Regions from separate parts of the Bradyrhizobium sp. CW1 genome, predicted to be linked through region 2. Evidence: predicted binding sites of a transcription regulator. Region 2 holds the regulator's gene; each other region holds the start of a gene.
The links. Region 2 encodes PhoB, which activates phosphate uptake and scavenging genes when phosphate is short. Its sites were predicted from a motif close to TGTCATNNANCTGTCAT; they were not measured.
Positions count from the first base shown of each region.

Region 1: the regulator PhoB is predicted to act here: its motif matches at 2,223-2,239, upstream of phnF (phosphonate metabolism transcriptional regulator PhnF).
Region 3: the regulator PhoB is predicted to act here: its motif matches at 1,873-1,889, upstream of IVB54_RS22135 (RNA degradosome polyphosphate kinase).
Region 4: the regulator PhoB is predicted to act here: its motif matches at 2,620-2,636, upstream of IVB54_RS00825 (DUF2794 domain-containing protein).

Region 1 is NZ_CP064684.1:662,464-666,525, forward strand. Features, by position in the region: gene phnE (phosphonate ABC transporter, permease protein PhnE) at 1-448, shown strand, start outside; gene phnE (phosphonate ABC transporter, permease protein PhnE) at 445-1,293, shown strand; gene phnF (phosphonate metabolism transcriptional regulator PhnF) at 1,458-2,189, opposite strand; gene phnG (phosphonate C-P lyase system protein PhnG) at 2,308-2,772, shown strand; gene phnH (phosphonate C-P lyase system protein PhnH) at 2,777-3,385, shown strand; gene IVB54_RS03075 (carbon-phosphorus lyase complex subunit PhnI) at 3,388-4,062, shown strand, end outside.
Region 2 is NZ_CP064684.1:7,795,096-7,799,157, forward strand. Features, by position in the region: gene IVB54_RS37305 (aspartate aminotransferase family protein) at 1-570, opposite strand, end outside; gene IVB54_RS37310 (GcrA family cell cycle regulator) at 1,026-1,538, shown strand; gene phoB (phosphate regulon transcriptional regulator PhoB) at 1,777-2,484, opposite strand; gene phoU (phosphate signaling complex protein PhoU) at 2,507-3,223, opposite strand; gene pstB (phosphate ABC transporter ATP-binding protein PstB) at 3,234-4,055, opposite strand; gene pstA (phosphate ABC transporter permease PstA) at 4,052-4,062, opposite strand, start outside.
Region 3 is NZ_CP064684.1:4,487,026-4,491,087, forward strand. Features, by position in the region: gene purM (phosphoribosylformylglycinamidine cyclo-ligase) at 1-366, opposite strand, end outside; gene IVB54_RS22125 (CDP-alcohol phosphatidyltransferase family protein) at 522-1,064, shown strand; gene IVB54_RS22130 (DnaA/Hda family protein) at 1,157-1,834, shown strand; gene IVB54_RS22135 (RNA degradosome polyphosphate kinase) at 1,963-4,062, shown strand, end outside.
Region 4 is NZ_CP064684.1:165,666-169,727, reverse strand. Features, by position in the region: gene IVB54_RS00840 (FtsX-like permease family protein) at 1-275, shown strand, start outside; gene IVB54_RS00835 (Bax inhibitor-1/YccA family protein) at 546-1,337, shown strand; gene IVB54_RS00830 (GNAT family N-acetyltransferase) at 1,566-2,096, shown strand; gene IVB54_RS00825 (DUF2794 domain-containing protein) at 2,189-2,557, opposite strand; gene IVB54_RS00820 (DUF1223 domain-containing protein) at 3,150-3,926, opposite strand.

The DNA of each region.
Region 1 (4,062 bases), 1.2 Mb from region 2:
CCCCGGCATCGTGTTTGCCCTGATCTTCGTGATCGCCTTCGGGCTGGGGCCGATGGCGGGCGTGCTGGCGATCGCGATTCACTCCACCGGCGCGCTTGGAAAGCTGTTCTCGGAGATCGTCGAGAACGCCGACATGAAACCGGTCGAAGGCGTCCGCTCGACCGGCGCGAGCTGGCTGTCCTGCATGCGCTTCGCCATCCTGCCGCAGGTCACGGCGGGCTATGCCAGCTACGCGCTGCTGCGTTTCGAGATCAACGTCCGCGAGGCCTCCGTGATGGGCTTCGTCGGTGCCGGCGGCATCGGCCAGGAGCTCGTCGTCGCCATCCGCAAGTTCTACTACTCGGACGTCAGCGCCATCCTGCTCACCATCATCGTCACGGTTTTCATTATCGACATCAGCACCGGCTGGCTGCGCGGCCGCCTGTTCGGCAAGGAGGCGCGGACGTGACGGGGCCGCAGGACATTGACACATCAGCGCTTCGCGCGCGCTACCCTGATGTGTTCGACCGGCCGGCTTCGGCGCGGCTCCCGATGCCGGCGATGATCGTCGCGGCGCTCGCGGTTCTGATTTATGGCCTCATCGATCTCGACTTCTCGCCGTCGCGGTTGTTCGCGGGGCTCAGCCAGCTCGGTTGGATCAGCCTGATGATGATCCCGCCGGATCCCGGCTCGTCGCTGCCGGTCTATCTGAAGGCGCTGGGCGAGACGCTGTCGATTGCGCTGCTCGGCACGACGCTGGCCGCGGTCTTCGCGCTGCCGGTCAGTCTTCTTGCCGCGCGCAATGTGGTGCCGTCGAGGATTTTGCGGTTTCCGGTGCGGCGCTTCCTGGATTCAATCCGCGGAGTCGACACGCTGATCTGGGCGCTGGTGTGGATCAACGTGGTCGGGCTCGGCCCGTTTGCCGGCGTGCTCGCTATTGCCGTGTCGGATTTCGGCGCGTTTGGAAAACTGTTCTCGGAGGCGATCGAGGGCGCCGACCAGAAGCAGGTCGAGGGCATCCGCGCCTCCGGCGGTAGCGCGCTGCACGAGATTCGCTTCGGCCTGCTGCCGCAGGTCCTGCCCGTGATTGCCGGGCAGGTGCTCTATTTCATCGAGTCGAATACGCGCTCGGCCACCATCATCGGCATCGTCGGCGCCGGCGGCATCGGCCTCCAGCTCGCCGAGCAGATCCGCGTGCTGGAATGGCAGAAGGTGTCGTTCCTGATCCTGATGATCCTGGTCGCAGTCGCCGCGATCGATTTCGTTTCGGGCAAATTGCGTTTTGCGATTATCGGGCGGCGGGCGGTGGCGTAACCTTCTTCCTTCTCCCCTTGTGGGAGAAGGTGGCGCGAAGCGCCGGATGAGGGGTCTGCATCCTCAATTCAGATCAGTGCGCGGAGGCAACCCCTCACCCGTCTCGCCGCTAGCGCGGCGAGCCACCCTCTCCCGCAAGGGGAGAGGGGCAGAGGGCAGCCAGTTCACCCGTTCTCCACCAGAAATTCCACCCGCTCCGCCGCAAAGCGCGAATGCTTGGTGACCAGCGGCTTGCCGTCGAGATCGTGATCGGTGGCGTCGACCACCAGGATCGGCCGTCCCAGCGCCAGATCGAGCCGTGCGGCGTCGGTTGCGTCGACGATACCGGCGGTGATCCGGGTCGCGCCGCGGCGATAGTCCCGGACGCCGTAATGCTCGAGCAATTTCGTCATCGAGCGGGTCGCGGCAAAGACGTCGCCCGCAGCGGGGAATAGCTGTGCCGATAGCCACGTCGTGGAGACACAGATCGGCGTGCGGTCGGCGAGGCGCATCGCCTCGATCCGGACCAGCGGTGCGCCGGTCTTGAGGCCAAGCTCCCGCGCGAGTTCGCGGGTCGCAACGTCAGCGGACGCCTCGATCAGCCGGCCATGCGGTTCGCGGCCGTCCGCGCCGACGATCTCGGAGAAACGGGTCCGCGAGCGCAGTGGATAAGCGAGCTTCTGCGCCTCGACATAGGTTCCGCTGCCGCGTTCTGCCCGCACGATGCCGCGCTCGGCAAGCGCGGCCAGCGCGCGTCGCACGGTGTGGCGGTTGACGCGATAGGTTTCGGCGATCTCCACCTCGCCCGGCAGCTTGTCGCCCGCCGCAAAGCGGCCGTCGGCGATGCCGCGCTCGATGCCGTCGGCAACGAGGCGCCACAACGCGACGCCGGAGGAGGCTGTGTCCTGCATGCTCATGTGGCCGGGAAGCTACTCCAGAAATCACGCCTTTGTCACGAAACAGTCATGGCGCTCCCGTATCAAGTTGTCTAGTATCATAGACAACTTGGATTCGGCAAGTTCTGCAGAGAAGTCGGTGGATGCGGTGACCCAGCACAATAATCAGCAAGCCCAGCGCAAGGCCGCAATGTCCGTGCTGGCGCACGCGGAGGCGGGCGAGATCGCCGCTCGCCTCCACGCTCTCGCTTTGCCGGCGCATCAGGATCTGCGCGCGCCGGAAAACGGCCTCGTCATGCTGCGCGGCCGGGTCGGCGGCGATGGTGCGCCGTTCAACCTCGGTGAAGCCACGGTGTCGCGCGCCGCGGTGCGGCTTGCGAGCGGCGAGGTCGGTTTCGGCTACACGCTCGGCCGCGACGGCGAGAAGGCGCGGCTGATCGCGCTGTGCGATGCCCTGGTGCAGTCCAGCGATTTCGGCGCCGCGGTGGAGCGGGACATTATCGCGCCGTTGCGTGAGCAGCTGATGGTCAGGCGCAAGCAGGTGGCGGCCCAGACCGCCGCGACGAAGGTTGATTTCTACACCATGGTGCGCGGTGAGGGGTGAGATCATGACCACGATTGCGGAACTGCCGCCGGGGTTCGCCGATAAGGTCTTGTCGGCGCAATCGACCTTTCGCTCGGTCATGGACGCGATGGCGCGGCCGGGATCGGTGCAGCGCATCGTGCCGACATCAGGAGCGCCTCGTGTGATGATGCGCGGGACGGCCGCGATCGCGCTGACGCTGTTCGATCACGACACGCCGCTCTGGCTCGATGCGCGCATGCATGAGACTTCCGACGTCGTGAAATGGCTGAAATTCCATACTGGTGCGCCGGTGGTGCAGGATTCTTCCATCGCCAGCTTCGCGCTGATCAGCGACGGCGGGGCGCTGCCTTCGCTGGAGCGCTTCGCGCTCGGCACCAGCGAATATCCGGATCGGTCGACCACGTTGATCCTGCAGGTCGAGAGTCTCGATTCGGGACGCAGCTTCGAGCTGCGCGGGCCCGGCATCGACGGCGTCGCCACGCTCCAGGCGTCGATCAAGCCGTTCGACGTGTTCGAGCGACTTCGTATTAACGAGGCGCTGTTTCCGCGCGGTATCGATGTGGTGCTGGTCGCCGATGACGCCATGGTTGCGATCCCGCGCACCACGCGTATCGTGAGCAGGGGAAGCTAAGCATGTATGTCGCAGTCAAAGGCGGCGAACGCGCCATCGAGAACGCCCATCGCCTGCTCGCCAGTGCGCGGCGTGGCGACCAAAGCGTTCCGGAAATCTCGCTCGACCAGATCTCCGAGCAGCTTGGTCTCGCCGTGGACCGCGTCATGAGCGAAGGCTCGCTCTATGACCGCGAGCTCGCGGCGCTCGCCATCAAGCAGGCGCGCGGCGATCTGATCGAGGCGATCTTCCTGGTCCGCGCCTTCCGCGCGACGCTGCCCCGCTTCGGCGCCAGCGAGCCGGTCGAGACCGGCGCGATGCGGATACGGCGGCGGGTGTCCTCGACCTTCAAGGACATTCCCGGCGGCCAGATCCTCGGCCCGACCTTCGACTATACCCACCGCCTGCTCGATCCCTCGCTCGCCGAGGGCTTTGTGCCGGAGACACCGGCGACGGCCGAAGCATCGTCTGCGCCAACCCCGCGGGTGACCGACATCCTCGGCCGCGACGGGCTGATCGAATCCTCGCCTCAGGCTGAGGACGGCGCCAGCGTCGGCGATCTCACTCGCGAGCCGCTCAATTTTCCCGCCGATCGTGACCTGCGCCTGCAAAATCTCGCGCGTGGCGACGAAGGTTTTCTGCTGGCGATGGGCTATTCCACCCAGCGCGGCTACGGCCGCAACCATCCCTTCGCCGGC
Region 2 (4,062 bases):
CTCGCCCTGGATCGGCTCGATCAGGATGCCGGCGGTCTGCGGACCGATTGCCTTTTTCACGGCATCGAGATCGCCATGCGCAACCTGGTCGAAGCCCTCCATCGGAGGGCCGAAACCTTCGAGATATTTTGCCGATCCCGTTGCGGCCAGCGTCGCCAGCGTGCGGCCATGGAAGGCGCCTTCGAAGGTGATCATGCGATAGCGGTCGGGATGACCCTTTGCGGCGTGATAACGGCGCACGACCTTGATCACGCATTCCAGCGCTTCGGCGCCGGAATTGCAGAAGAACACGAAATCCGCGAAACTTTCATTGCACAGGCGCGCGGCGAGCTTTTCGCCGTCCGGGCTCTGGAACAGATTCGACATGTGCCAGAGCTTGGTGGCCTGCTCCTGCAACGCCGCGACCAGCGCCGGATGGGCATGGCCGAGCGCATTCACCGCCACCCCGGAGGTGAAATCGAGATAGCGCTCGCCATTGGTCGCGATCAGCCAGCAGCCTTCGCCACGCTCGAAACCAAGGTCGGACCTGGCGAAAACGGGGAGCAAATGCGGCGCTGCGCTGTTAGTCATGATGGTCACTTGAATGTTGCGGACGGAGTGAGCGTGCATTGCGCAACGCACCATCGACCGGCCCGGAAAACGAAACGTGCCGCCTCTTGAGGGCGGCACGTGCGACTATCTTAGGCCTGGTGAAACGGGTGTCAATGCCGCCCGGAAAGCCTCGCGAAACGCTGAATCCGTAGTCTTGCGGTGCCGATTTAGAGGGATTTGGCCACGGAACATGTGGAAGCGAGTCGGCGGACTCTTGCGCGGGAGTCACGCCATATTGTAGCGTTTGGATTGTCAGATACGACATCTCGTGCAGTGGTTCTGATCTTTAAGTCCTTATGTACCGGCGTAAACGTTCGGGCGTTCAAGACGCGCCCGGCGAGCCTTAAGGGATTCTGGCGGCACGGGTTTTTGAAGGCTTAGGCATTCGCTGCGAGGCCCCAGGATGGCTGGCGCGCAGCGAGGGAAAGGGTGCAATGACGGTTTTGACCTGGTCCGATGATCGCGTCGAGCAGCTGAAAAAGCTCTGGGAGGCCGGACTTTCGGCCAGCCAGATCGCGGCGGAGCTCGGCAATGTGACCCGCAATGCCGTGATCGGCAAAGTGCACAGGCTCGGCCTTTCGGGCCGCGCCAAGAGCCCATCATCGGCAGCGCCGCGGCCGCGCAAGGCGCGCCCCGCGCAGCACATGATGCGGGTGAGCCGCCCGATCTCGCGCGGCAACACCGCGCTGGCGCAGGCCTTCGAGGTCGAGGCTGAGCCGGATCCGGTCACCTACGACAACGTGGTGCCGATGAGCCAGCGGCTGTCGCTGCTGGAATTGAACGAGGCGACCTGCCACTGGCCGGTCGGCGATCCCTCGAGCCCGGACTTCTTCTTCTGCGGTGGAAGGGCGCTGTCCGGACTGCCCTATTGCGCCCAGCACTCGCGCGTTGCGTACCAGCCCGCGTCGGATCGGCGCCGCGCACCGGTAAAGCCGGGTCCCCGTTAGTCGTCACGCGAAGACAGTTCAACAATTTCAGTGTCGTCCCGGCCTAGTGCGCAATTGCGCACGGGGGGCCGGGACCCATACTCCGAGCACGCAATAATCGTGCGGAAGGGGTCACTCCGAGTCTTCGCCAAACCACGTTCGGTGGTTATGGGTCCCGGATCAGCGCTCGCTTCGCTCGCTTGTCCGGGACGACGGCTGAGAATGCAGGGACAGCTCGCCAACAAACAAGCCTGCAACCCTACACCTGCTCCGCCTTCGCGAAGCGATCATCCAGCGCGTAGCCGGCGCCGCGGACGGTGCGGATCGGGTCCTGCTCGCGGCCGAGATTGAGCAGCTTGCGCAGGCGGCCGATATGCACGTCGACGGTGCGCTCGTCGATATAGATGTCGCGGCCCCAGACGCTGTCGAGCAGCTGCTCGCGCGAGAACACCCGTCCCGGATGCTCCAGGAAGAACTCCAGCAGGCGATATTCGGTCGGACCGAGATCGATCGGCCGGCCCGAGCGCGCCACGCGGCGCTTGTCACGGTCGAGCTCGATGTCGCCAAAAGCAAGGACGGTGGCGAGGCGCTCCGGGCTCGCGCGCCGCAGCAGGCCTTTCACGCGCGCCAGCAGCTCCGGCACCGAGAACGGCTTGACGATGTAATCGTCGGCGCCGGTCGCAAGACCCCGCACCCGCTCGCTCTCCTCGCCGCGCGCGGTGAGCATGATGATCGGGAGCTGCTTGGTCTCGGGACGGGTGCGAAGCCGCCGGCACAATTCGATGCCTGACAGGCCCGGCAGCATCCAGTCGAGCACGATCAGATCGGGGATGTGCTCCTTGAGGCGGGTGTCGGCGTCGTCGCCGCGCATCACCGTCTCGACGTCATAGCCGTCGCCTTCGAGGTTGTAGCGGAGAAGCTCGGTCAGGGCTTCCTCGTCCTCAACCACCATAATGCGTGCGCCCATCGGGTCGTCGCTCCTTAAGTCTTCAGGTGTTCGGTACCGTGTTGGCAAAGGTCGTCATGTCGCCCTTCGGCCGCTTGTCGGTGATCGCCTGGCCCTCGATCATGTAGAACACGGTCTCGGCGATATTGGTGGCGTGGTCGCCGATCCGCTCGATGTTCTTGGCGCAGAACATCAGATGGATGCAGAACGAGATATTGCGCGGATCCTCCATCATGTAGGTGAGGAGTTCGCGGAACAGCGAGGTGCAGATGGCGTCGACTTCCTCGTCGCCCTTCCACACCGCCATCGCCGCCGGCAAATCATGCGCGGCATAGGCGTCCAGCACCGACTTGACCTGCTGCTGCACGAGGTCGGTCATGTGCTCGAGGCCGCGGAACAGCTTGAGCGGATGGAAGTCCGTCTCCAGCGCCGCGACGCGCTTGCCCATGTTCTTGGCGAGGTCGCCGATGCGCTCGAGATCGGTCGCGACGCGCATGGCGCCGACGATCTCGCGCAGATCGACCGCCATCGGCTGGCGGCGGGCGATGGTGAGCACCGCACGCTCCTCGATGCGCTTCTGCAGCGCGTCGAGCTCGGTGTCGATGGCGACGACGCGCTGGCCGAGCGGGACGTCGCGGCGGATCAGCGCGTCGACGGACTCGACGATCATGCGCTCGGCGATGCCGCCCATCTCGGCGACCAGGCGAGTGAGTTCCTGGAGGTCGGTGTCGAAAGCCTTTGCGGTATGTTCAGAACCCATGTCGCGTCTCCTAGCCGAACCGGCCGGTGATGTAATCCTGCGTGCGCCGATCTGACGGCGACGTGAAGATCTTGCTGGTGTCGTCGAACTCTATCAGCTCGCCGAGATACATGAAGGCGGTCTTGTCGGAGACGCGCGCCGCCTGTTGCATGTTGTGGGTGACGATAGCGATCGTGTAATCCTCGGACAGCTCCTGGATCAGCTCCTCGACCTTGGCGGTCGAGATCGGGTCGAGCGCCGAACAGGGTTCGTCGAACAGGATCACCTCGGGCCGCACCGCGACGGTGCGGGCGATGCAGAGGCGCTGCTGCTGGCCGCCGGAGAGCGACAGGCCGGAGGCGTTGAGCTTGTCCTTGACCTCGTTCCACAGCGCGCCGCCGCGCAGCGCCTTCTCGACGCGGCCGTCCATCTCGGACTTCGAGATCTTCTCATAGAGACGGATGCCGAACGCGATGTTCTCGTAGATCGTCATCGGGAACGGCGTCGGCTTCTGGAACACCATGCCGACGCGGGCGCGCAGCAAATTGAGGTCCAGCCTGGGGTCGAGAATGTTGGTCTGATCGAGCATGAGCTGACCGGTGGCGCGCTGGCCGGGATAGAGGTCGTACATCCGGTTGAAGATGCGCAGCAGGGTCGACTTGCCGCAGCCCGACGGACCGATGAACGCCGTAACGCGGTTGGCGCCGAGCGTCAGGTTGATGTTCTTCAGCGCATGGTGCTCGCCGTAATAGAAGTCCAGGTTACGCACGGTCACCTTGGGGGGCGCCTCGGGCAGCACCGCCGCGTGCGGCAGTCCACCGGACGCGCTCATCGACACGGAAAGATCACTCATTTTGCGG
Region 3 (4,062 bases), 3.3 Mb from region 2:
CGCGGTCGCCTCCGGATCGAGCTTCCCGCAGGCAAAATAGTCGAGGAAGAACAGCGGCTCGGCGCCCTGCACCACGAGGTCGTTGACACTCATGGCGACGAGGTCGATGCCGATCCCGCCATGCAGGCCGGTCTCGATCGCGATCTTGACCTTGGTGCCGACGCCATCGGTCGCGGCCACCAGGATGGGATCCTTGAAACCGGCCGCCTTGAGATCGAACAGGCCGCCGAATCCGCCGATTTCGGCGTCGGCGCCGGGCCGTGCGGTGGCGCGCACCATCGGCTTGATCAGGTCGACCAAGCGGTTGCCCGCATCGATATCGACGCCTGAATCGGCGTAAGTGAGGCCGTTTTTGCGGTCGGTCATGCCCGATTTCCAGTGGGTTTGCGGCTGGTTACGTCGAATTCCGGGGACGCGCAATGGCTCGCATGGCGCGCCGCCGTATACTATGTAGAGATATCAACCGGTTCAGCCTCCAAAGGGCCGAATTCGAGGTCAGGCCGGGTGCCGGGAAGCGCCGTGTGAGTATACCGAACATCATTACTTTGGGCCGCATCATGCTGGTCCCGATCATCGTCTGGGCCATCGTGTCGAGCCAAATGGAGGTGGCGTTCGCCGTATTCCTGATCGCCGGTATCAGCGACGCGGTCGACGGCTTCCTTGCCAAGCGCTTCAACATGACGAGCGAGCTCGGCGCCTTGCTCGACCCGCTCGCCGACAAGGCGCTGCTGGTCTCGATCTACATGGCGCTCGGCATCTGGGGCGCGATTCCGCGCTGGATCGTCATCCTGGTGGTCTCGCGCGACATCATGATCGTCGCCGCCGTGATCATATCGTGGCTGTTCGACCGACCTGTGGAGATGAAGCCCTCAAAGGTATCCAAGCTCAACACTGTGGCCCAAGTGGCGTTCGCGGCGCTGGTGCTGGCCGCCCTCGCCTTCGGCTTCAAACCCGGTCCTTATGATATAATCCTGATGGGCCTCGTCACGGTCTTCACGCTCTCCTCCGTGTCGCTCTATCTTGTCGAATGGTTGCGGCACATGAGCACGATCGAGGCCAAGTGAGTTGGGAGCGGCCCCGTAAAAGGCCAACTCCCGCTCGATTAGGTCGCATCTCGTCAAACGAAGCCGGCACGCCGGCACGGAGCAAAGCAAGCGTGCCAAGCCGCGTTCATCCCCGACAGTTGGCGTTTTCGCTTCCGCATGCGGAGAGCCTGAGCCGGGACAATTTCCTCGAAGGCCCCGTCAACGCCGCCGGTCTTGCCCTCATCGACGCCTGGCCGGAATGGCCGAACCGAATCATGTGGCTGGCCGGCCCGGAAGGAAGCGGCAAGAGCCATCTCGCCGCGATCTGGGCCGAGGCTTCAGGCGCCCGCTCGACCACGGCCAATGGGCTGACCGCCGAGGCCGTCCCGGCTGCGCTCGCCACCGGCGCGCTGGTGGTCGAGGATCCCAAAGCCAGGGAATTCGACGAGCGCGCCCTGTTCCATCTGATGAATCTGGCCCGCGAGGACGGCGCCTACGTCCTCTTCACCGGACGCGAGGTGCCCGCGTCTCTCGAGATCGAGCTCGCCGACCTGCGCTCGCGGCTCCGCGCCGTCCCCGTTGTCTCGCTGCTGCCGCCCGACGACCAGCTCTTCCGCGGCCTGATCGTCAAGTTCTGCGCCGACCGCCAGCTCGCGGTGGACGAGAGCGTGGTCAGCTACCTCGCCACTCGCCTGGAGCGGTCCTCGGCCGCCGCCCGACGGGCTGTGGACCTGCTGGACAGCGAGGCCTTGCGCCTCGGCCGCCCCGTCACCCGGGCCTTGGCGGCCGAGCTGCTCCGGGATGTCTGACCAAGGCGGGTTGACGCGGCCGGGCGGCGGAACATCAATGTCATCGAAACGTCATCGCTCTAACACATGCTCCCGCGGGTTTTGCGCGTAAGTCGCAAATTGGGGCGAACTGGATGGACCGACTTCTGATGGATTCTGCGCAAGCTGTTGAAGTTAAAGAAAAAGCCCCGGAAGCCGAAGGCCCGCCGGCGATCGCATCGAGCCCCGAGCGGTTCATCAATCGCGAGCTTTCCTGGCTGCACTTCAACCGCCGCGTCCTGGAGGAATCGGTCAATCCCAGCCACCCCATGCTGGAGAGGGTGCGATTCCTGTCGATTTCAGCGAATAACCTCGACGAGTTCTTCATGGTCCGCGTCGCCGGCATCAAGGCCCAGGTGCGCGAGGGTATTGCTGAGCGCAGCCCCGACGGTCTGACCCCGTCCGAGCAGCTCGCGCTCATCAACCGGACCGTCTCGCAGCTTGCCTCCGACCAGCAGGCAATCTGGCGCGACCTGCGCGGCACGCTCGCCGACGAGGGTATCGTGCTGGTCGAGGGCAAGGAGGTCACCAAGGCGGAACGAACCTGGGTCGAGGACTACTTCCTCAGCAACGTGTTCCCGCTGCTGACGCCGCTCGCGATCGACCCGGCCCACCCCTTCCCGTTCATTCCGAGCCTCGGCTTCACCATCGCGCTCCAGCTCACGCGCGCCGCCGACGGCAAGCAGATGAACGCGCTGATCCGCATGCCCGGCAAGATCGACCGCTTCATCCGTCTGCCGGCTGACGGCAAGGTCGTCCGGCTGATCTCGCTGGAGCAGGCCACCGCGCTGTTCATCAACCGCCTGTTCCCCGGCTACAATCTTCACGGCCAGGGCGCCTTCCGCGTCCTCCGCGACTCCGAACTCGAAATCGAGGAAGAGGCCGAGGATCTCGTCCGCCTGTTCGAGACCGCGCTGAAGCGCCGCCGCCGCGGTTCGGTGATCCGACTCGAGATCGACGCCAAGATGCCGGAGCAGCTGCGCAGTTTCGTGCAGCACGCGCTGTCGACCGCCGACGACGAGGTGTTCCTGGTCGATGGCGTGCTCGCCATGAACGAGCTCTCGCAGCTCACCCGCCTTGACCGGCCCGATCTCGAATTCACCCCTTACGTGCCGCGCCATCCCGAGCGCGTGCGCGAGCAAGGCGGCGACATCTTCGCTGCGATCCGGCAGAAGGACCTCGTCGTCCATCACCCCTACGAATCCTTCGACGTCGTGGTGCAGTTTCTCCAGCAGGCGACGCGCGACCCCGACGTCGTCGCCATCAAGCAGACGCTCTACCGCACCTCCAGCAACTCGCCGATCGTGCGCGCGCTCGTGGAAGCCGCCGAAGCCGGCAAATCCGTCACCGCGCTGATCGAGCTGAAGGCCCGCTTCGACGAGGAGGCCAACATCCGCTGGGCGCGCGACCTCGAACGCGCCGGCGTGCAGGTCGTCTACGGCTTCCTCGAACTGAAGACCCACGCGAAACTCTCGATGGTGGTGCGGCGCGAGGGCGGCAGCCTCACGACCTACGTCCACACCGGCACCGGCAATTACCACCCGGTGACCGCGCGCATCTACACCGACCTCTCCTACTTCACCTCGGAGCCGACCATCGGCCGCGACGCCGCGCGCGTGTTCAACTTCATCACCGGCTACGCTGCGCCGAGCGATCTGGAAAAGATGGCGGTGTCTCCGCTGACCTTGCGCAAGCGCATCATCGAGCACATCCAGGGCGAGACCGCGCATGCGCGGCACGGCCGGCCTGCTGCGATCTGGATGAAAATGAACGCGCTGGTCGACCCCGACATCATCGACGCGCTCTACGAGGCCTCACAGGCCGGCGTGCAGGTCGAACTCGTGGTGCGCGGTATCTGCTGCCTGCGTCCCGGCATTCCCGGCTTGTCGGAGAACATCCGCGTCAAGTCGATCATCGGACGATTCCTCGAACACGGCCGAATTTACTGCTTCGGCATGGGCCAGGGCCTGCCGAGCGCGAAAGCGGCTGTGTATATCTCCTCAGCCGACATGATGCCGCGCAACCTCGACCGCCGCGTCGAGGTGCTGTGTCCGCTGCAGAATCCCACGGTGCATCAGCAGGTTCTCGAACAGATCATGGTCGCGAATCTCAAGGACAATGAACAGAGCTGGCAATTGTTGCCGGACGGGTCCTCAACGCGTATGAAGACCGCGAAGGGCGAGGAGCCTTTCAACGTCCACAACTACTTC
Region 4 (4,062 bases), 650 kb from region 2:
TCAAGACCCTGGGCGCGACCCGGCTGCGGCTGCTCGGCGCCTATGCGCTCGAATACCTCCTGATCGGGCTTGCCACCGCGGTCTTCGGCGTTTTCGCCGGCAGCGTCGCGGCCTGGATGATCGTGACCCGGCTGATGACCCTCACTTTCGTCTGGCAGGGCGGCAGCGCAGCCGGCGTGGTCGCGGCTGCCTTGGTCGTCACGGTCGGCCTCGGGCTCGCCGGCACCCTGCTGGCGTTGAACAAAAAGCCCGCCACGGTGTTGCGGAATTTGTGACAAATGGTAGCGGGCGGCGGCACGGGAGCGAAATCGCACGATTCCAGCGATTAACCACGTCCGCTCGTCTGGATTGCAGGTAAGGGCGACATTCAGCCGCGCGTGGACGGTTGCAGCGAATGTGTTAGTTTCCCACATATCGAATGGGTTCGGAGCCCCGATTGTTAGCCAAAATTTAGTCGGCAGACATCGGTATCCGAGATAGAATTTGACGAACCGGCGGCATGGCGACCCTCATGCCGGACCGGACCAACCAACGGGAATTCGACCATGTCGGACCTAGACCGCAATTACGCTTCTCCTTTCGGCAGGGCCGCCGGGCGTGTTGACGCCGCGACGGTCGATGCCGGCCTGCGCGCCTACATGCTGCGCATCTACAACTACATGAGCATCGGCCTGGCCATCACCGGCCTTGCCGCCCTCGGCGTCTACATGGCCGCCGTGACGGACGTTCCGACCCCGGAAGCCGTGCGGGTCGGCAAGCTGTTCCTGACGCCGTTCGGCTACGCGATGTTCGTCAGCCCCCTGAAGTGGCTGTTCATGCTCGCGCCGCTCGCCATGGTGTTCGTGATCTCGGCAGGCATCAACCGGCTCGCTCCTTCGACCGCCCAGATCCTGTTCTGGGTGTTCGCGGCACTGATGGGCGTCTCGCTGTCCTCGATCTTCCTGGTGTTCACGCACACCTCGATCGTCCGGGTGTTCTTCATCACCGCGGCGACTTTCGGCGCGCTCAGCCTCTACGGTTACACCACCAAGCGTGACATGAGCGGAATGGGTTCGTTCCTGTTCATGGGCCTGATCGGCATCGTCATCGCGAGCCTGGTGAACCTGTTCCTGGCGAGCTCGGTGCTGCAGTTCGTCGTGTCGGTGGTCGGCGTGCTGGTGTTCGCGGGCCTCACCGCCTGGGATACCCAGCGGCTGAAGAACGACTACATCTACGGTTACGCTTCGGCCGGCGATGACATCGCAGAGCGTGCGGCCATCACCGGCGCGCTGTCGCTGTACCTGAACTTCATCAACTTGTTCACGCTGCTCCTGCAGCTCCTCGGCCAGCGCGACTAAGCGCCAGCCCAGAGTGGACGACAGCAACCCCCGGCCGAGAGGCCGGGGTTTTTGTTTGGGGCGAGCCTCTCAACACCCACCGTCATTGCGAGCGCAGCGAAGCAATCCAGAGTCCCTCCGCTGGTGCATTTCTGGATTGCTTCGTCGCAAGGGCTCCTCGCAAGGACGGAGTATGAGGAAGCACGGTTGCCTCTTCCAGCCGCCCCGGGAAGGCTCTAATCTTGCGGCATGTCCGCACCCGATATCAGGCCCACCACCGAGGCCGACCTCCCCGCCATCACGGCCATCTATCGGCAGGCTGTCCGCGAGGGCACCGCGACGTTCGAGCTGGAGCCGCCCGACCTTGCCGAGATGACGCGCCGCTACCGCACGCTGATCGACGGCGGCTACCCCTATTTCGTCGCCATCCTCGACGGGCGCGTCGCCGGCTACGCCTATGCCGGTGCCTACCGGCCCCGCCCGGCCTACCGCTTCACGGTCGAGAACTCGATCTATCTCGATCCATCCTTCCACCGCCGCGGCATCGGGGCGCTCCTGCTGGAGCGGCTGATCGTCGAATGCGAGGCACGCGGCTTCCGTCAGATGATCGCGGTAATTGGGGATTCCACCAATGCCGGCTCGATCGGCGTGCACACCAGGGCCGGCTTCAAAATGATCGGCACGCATCCCAGCGTCGGGCTGAAATTCGGCCGCTGGCTGGACACGGTAATGATGCAGCGGAGCCTCGGCGAGGGCGCCAAGAGCGTGCCGGGGAAGTAAGGCCCGTAGCCCGGGTGAGCGAAGCGATACCCGGGAACGCTGCAAGCAAAGACCCGGATGTCGCTACGCTCATCCGGGCTACTGGATCCCTGCTACACCACCGCCAATTTGCGATCGATCACCAGGAGCACGCGCTCCAGTTCGTGGCCGCGGCGCAGGATCAAGCCCGTCGCCGAGATCACGCTGTACATGCCCTGCTTGCGCGCGAGGCGCGGATCCTTCTCGATACGATAGATCGGCACTTCCGAGGCGCGGCGAAAGACCGAGAACACAGCGCGATCCCTGAGGAAGTCGATGGCATAGTCGCGCCACTCGCCTTCGGCAACCATCCGGCCGTAGAGATTGAGAATACGGTGCAGCTCGAGCCGGTTGAACGTCACGCGGCTCAGTTGCGCATTCGAAGCGGCGGGGCGCGCCGCCGCACGCTGTTCGCTCGGATCGGTATCCTCCGACAGACTCATAGGCCGCCTCCTGTCGCATCAGCATGACCGCGTCCGCGAAGACCGTCCCTCGACCGCGGATCATGACGGTTGCATGATTGCGCCAACTGTTCCCCACCGCAAGGGCCCTTGGAAGGACCTTGGAATCGGAGCCAATCCGCCCACACGCAGCGGTGGAACTCTGTCGCGGCAAACCGTCACGGGATCGTTAGCAGGAATCATAGTGTCGCCGCTTTTCCGCCAAGCGACTGCCGCCCTGCGTTGCGAAAAGACCTATGTGCGTTGACCCGGTCCTTTCGGTTCCGGATTCCTCAGCCCCCAGCCCCCCGGGGCCGTCAGGATCGGGTCTGTTCGCACGACAAGGAGGGCCAACGCGAGTTGGTCCTTTTTTGTTTGAGTCGAATTGTTTGGGTCGGGATGTTTCTGCCTCGACGGATATCTCAGCATCTCAGCAAAAACCCTTTCCCCTCATCCTGAGGAGCCGCGAAGCGGCGTCTCGAAGGATCGAGGCCGAGCTGCCTCAGCAGGGCCTGCATGGTTCGAGACGGCGCTGACGCGCCTCCTCACCATGAGGATTGAGAGTGTGCTTGAGTCGGACGATTCGAAGTGCGCGTCAGTGCAGCGACGTGTACGCCGCGCCCAGCATCGGGCCCGGTCTCTCCCGGCTGCCGTCCTGGACATAGACCACGGCACCGTCGACGCCGTCACGCGTGAGGTTCTCGATCGGCACCGTCCAGCTTTCCGGGCGGCCGGTCCAGTCGCCGACCTTCAGCAGGTTGCGCACCACGTTGTGATAGATCACTTGCTGTCCGCGATTTTCGCCGCGACTGATCGCGATCGGCACCGACCTCGCAATCGAGCAGATCCAGACCTCGCCGTGGGACGCCGTCGGCTCCTTGCTCGCGGCCACCGAGACGTTGATCTGCTTGCCCGCGAGCGACATCGTCACCGGCACGCTCATCACACCAGTGCCCGTCTCGGTTTTGCCGATGGCGCTTTCGATGCCGGTGCGGTCGCTGCCGACGACATGCGTGGAGCCGTTGACCACGACCTGCGGCGTGTAGACTTCGCGGTCGCCGCGCATGCGCGAATACGCACGCTGCCGTGCAGAGAAGCGCGAATCGGCCAATGTGTCCTTCCAGCCGAGATAGTCCCAATAGTCGATCGGCATGCTCAGCGCGATGATCGAGGGATCGCGGGCGAGGTCGCCGATGATCTTGTCGGCCGGCGGGCAGGAGGAGCAGCCCTGCGAGGTAAACAACTCGACAACGGCGCGGGGATCAGCCTCGGCAGGGCGGATGACGGCGACGATTGCACAGAGACCAAGAGCTCCCGACCAGAGGGCACCGGACCAGCGTGAAACCAGATGAGAAGCCGTCATTGTTGTCATGTCGAACGCCGCACACCATTGCTCGTGAGAGGGAAATCTTACCGCCGGATGGTCACCGTAATCTTACGGGCCTCACACATTTGTTGTCCGTCCAAGAACCGTACAAGGGGAGGTTCTGTGCCGGGCGGGCCCATCT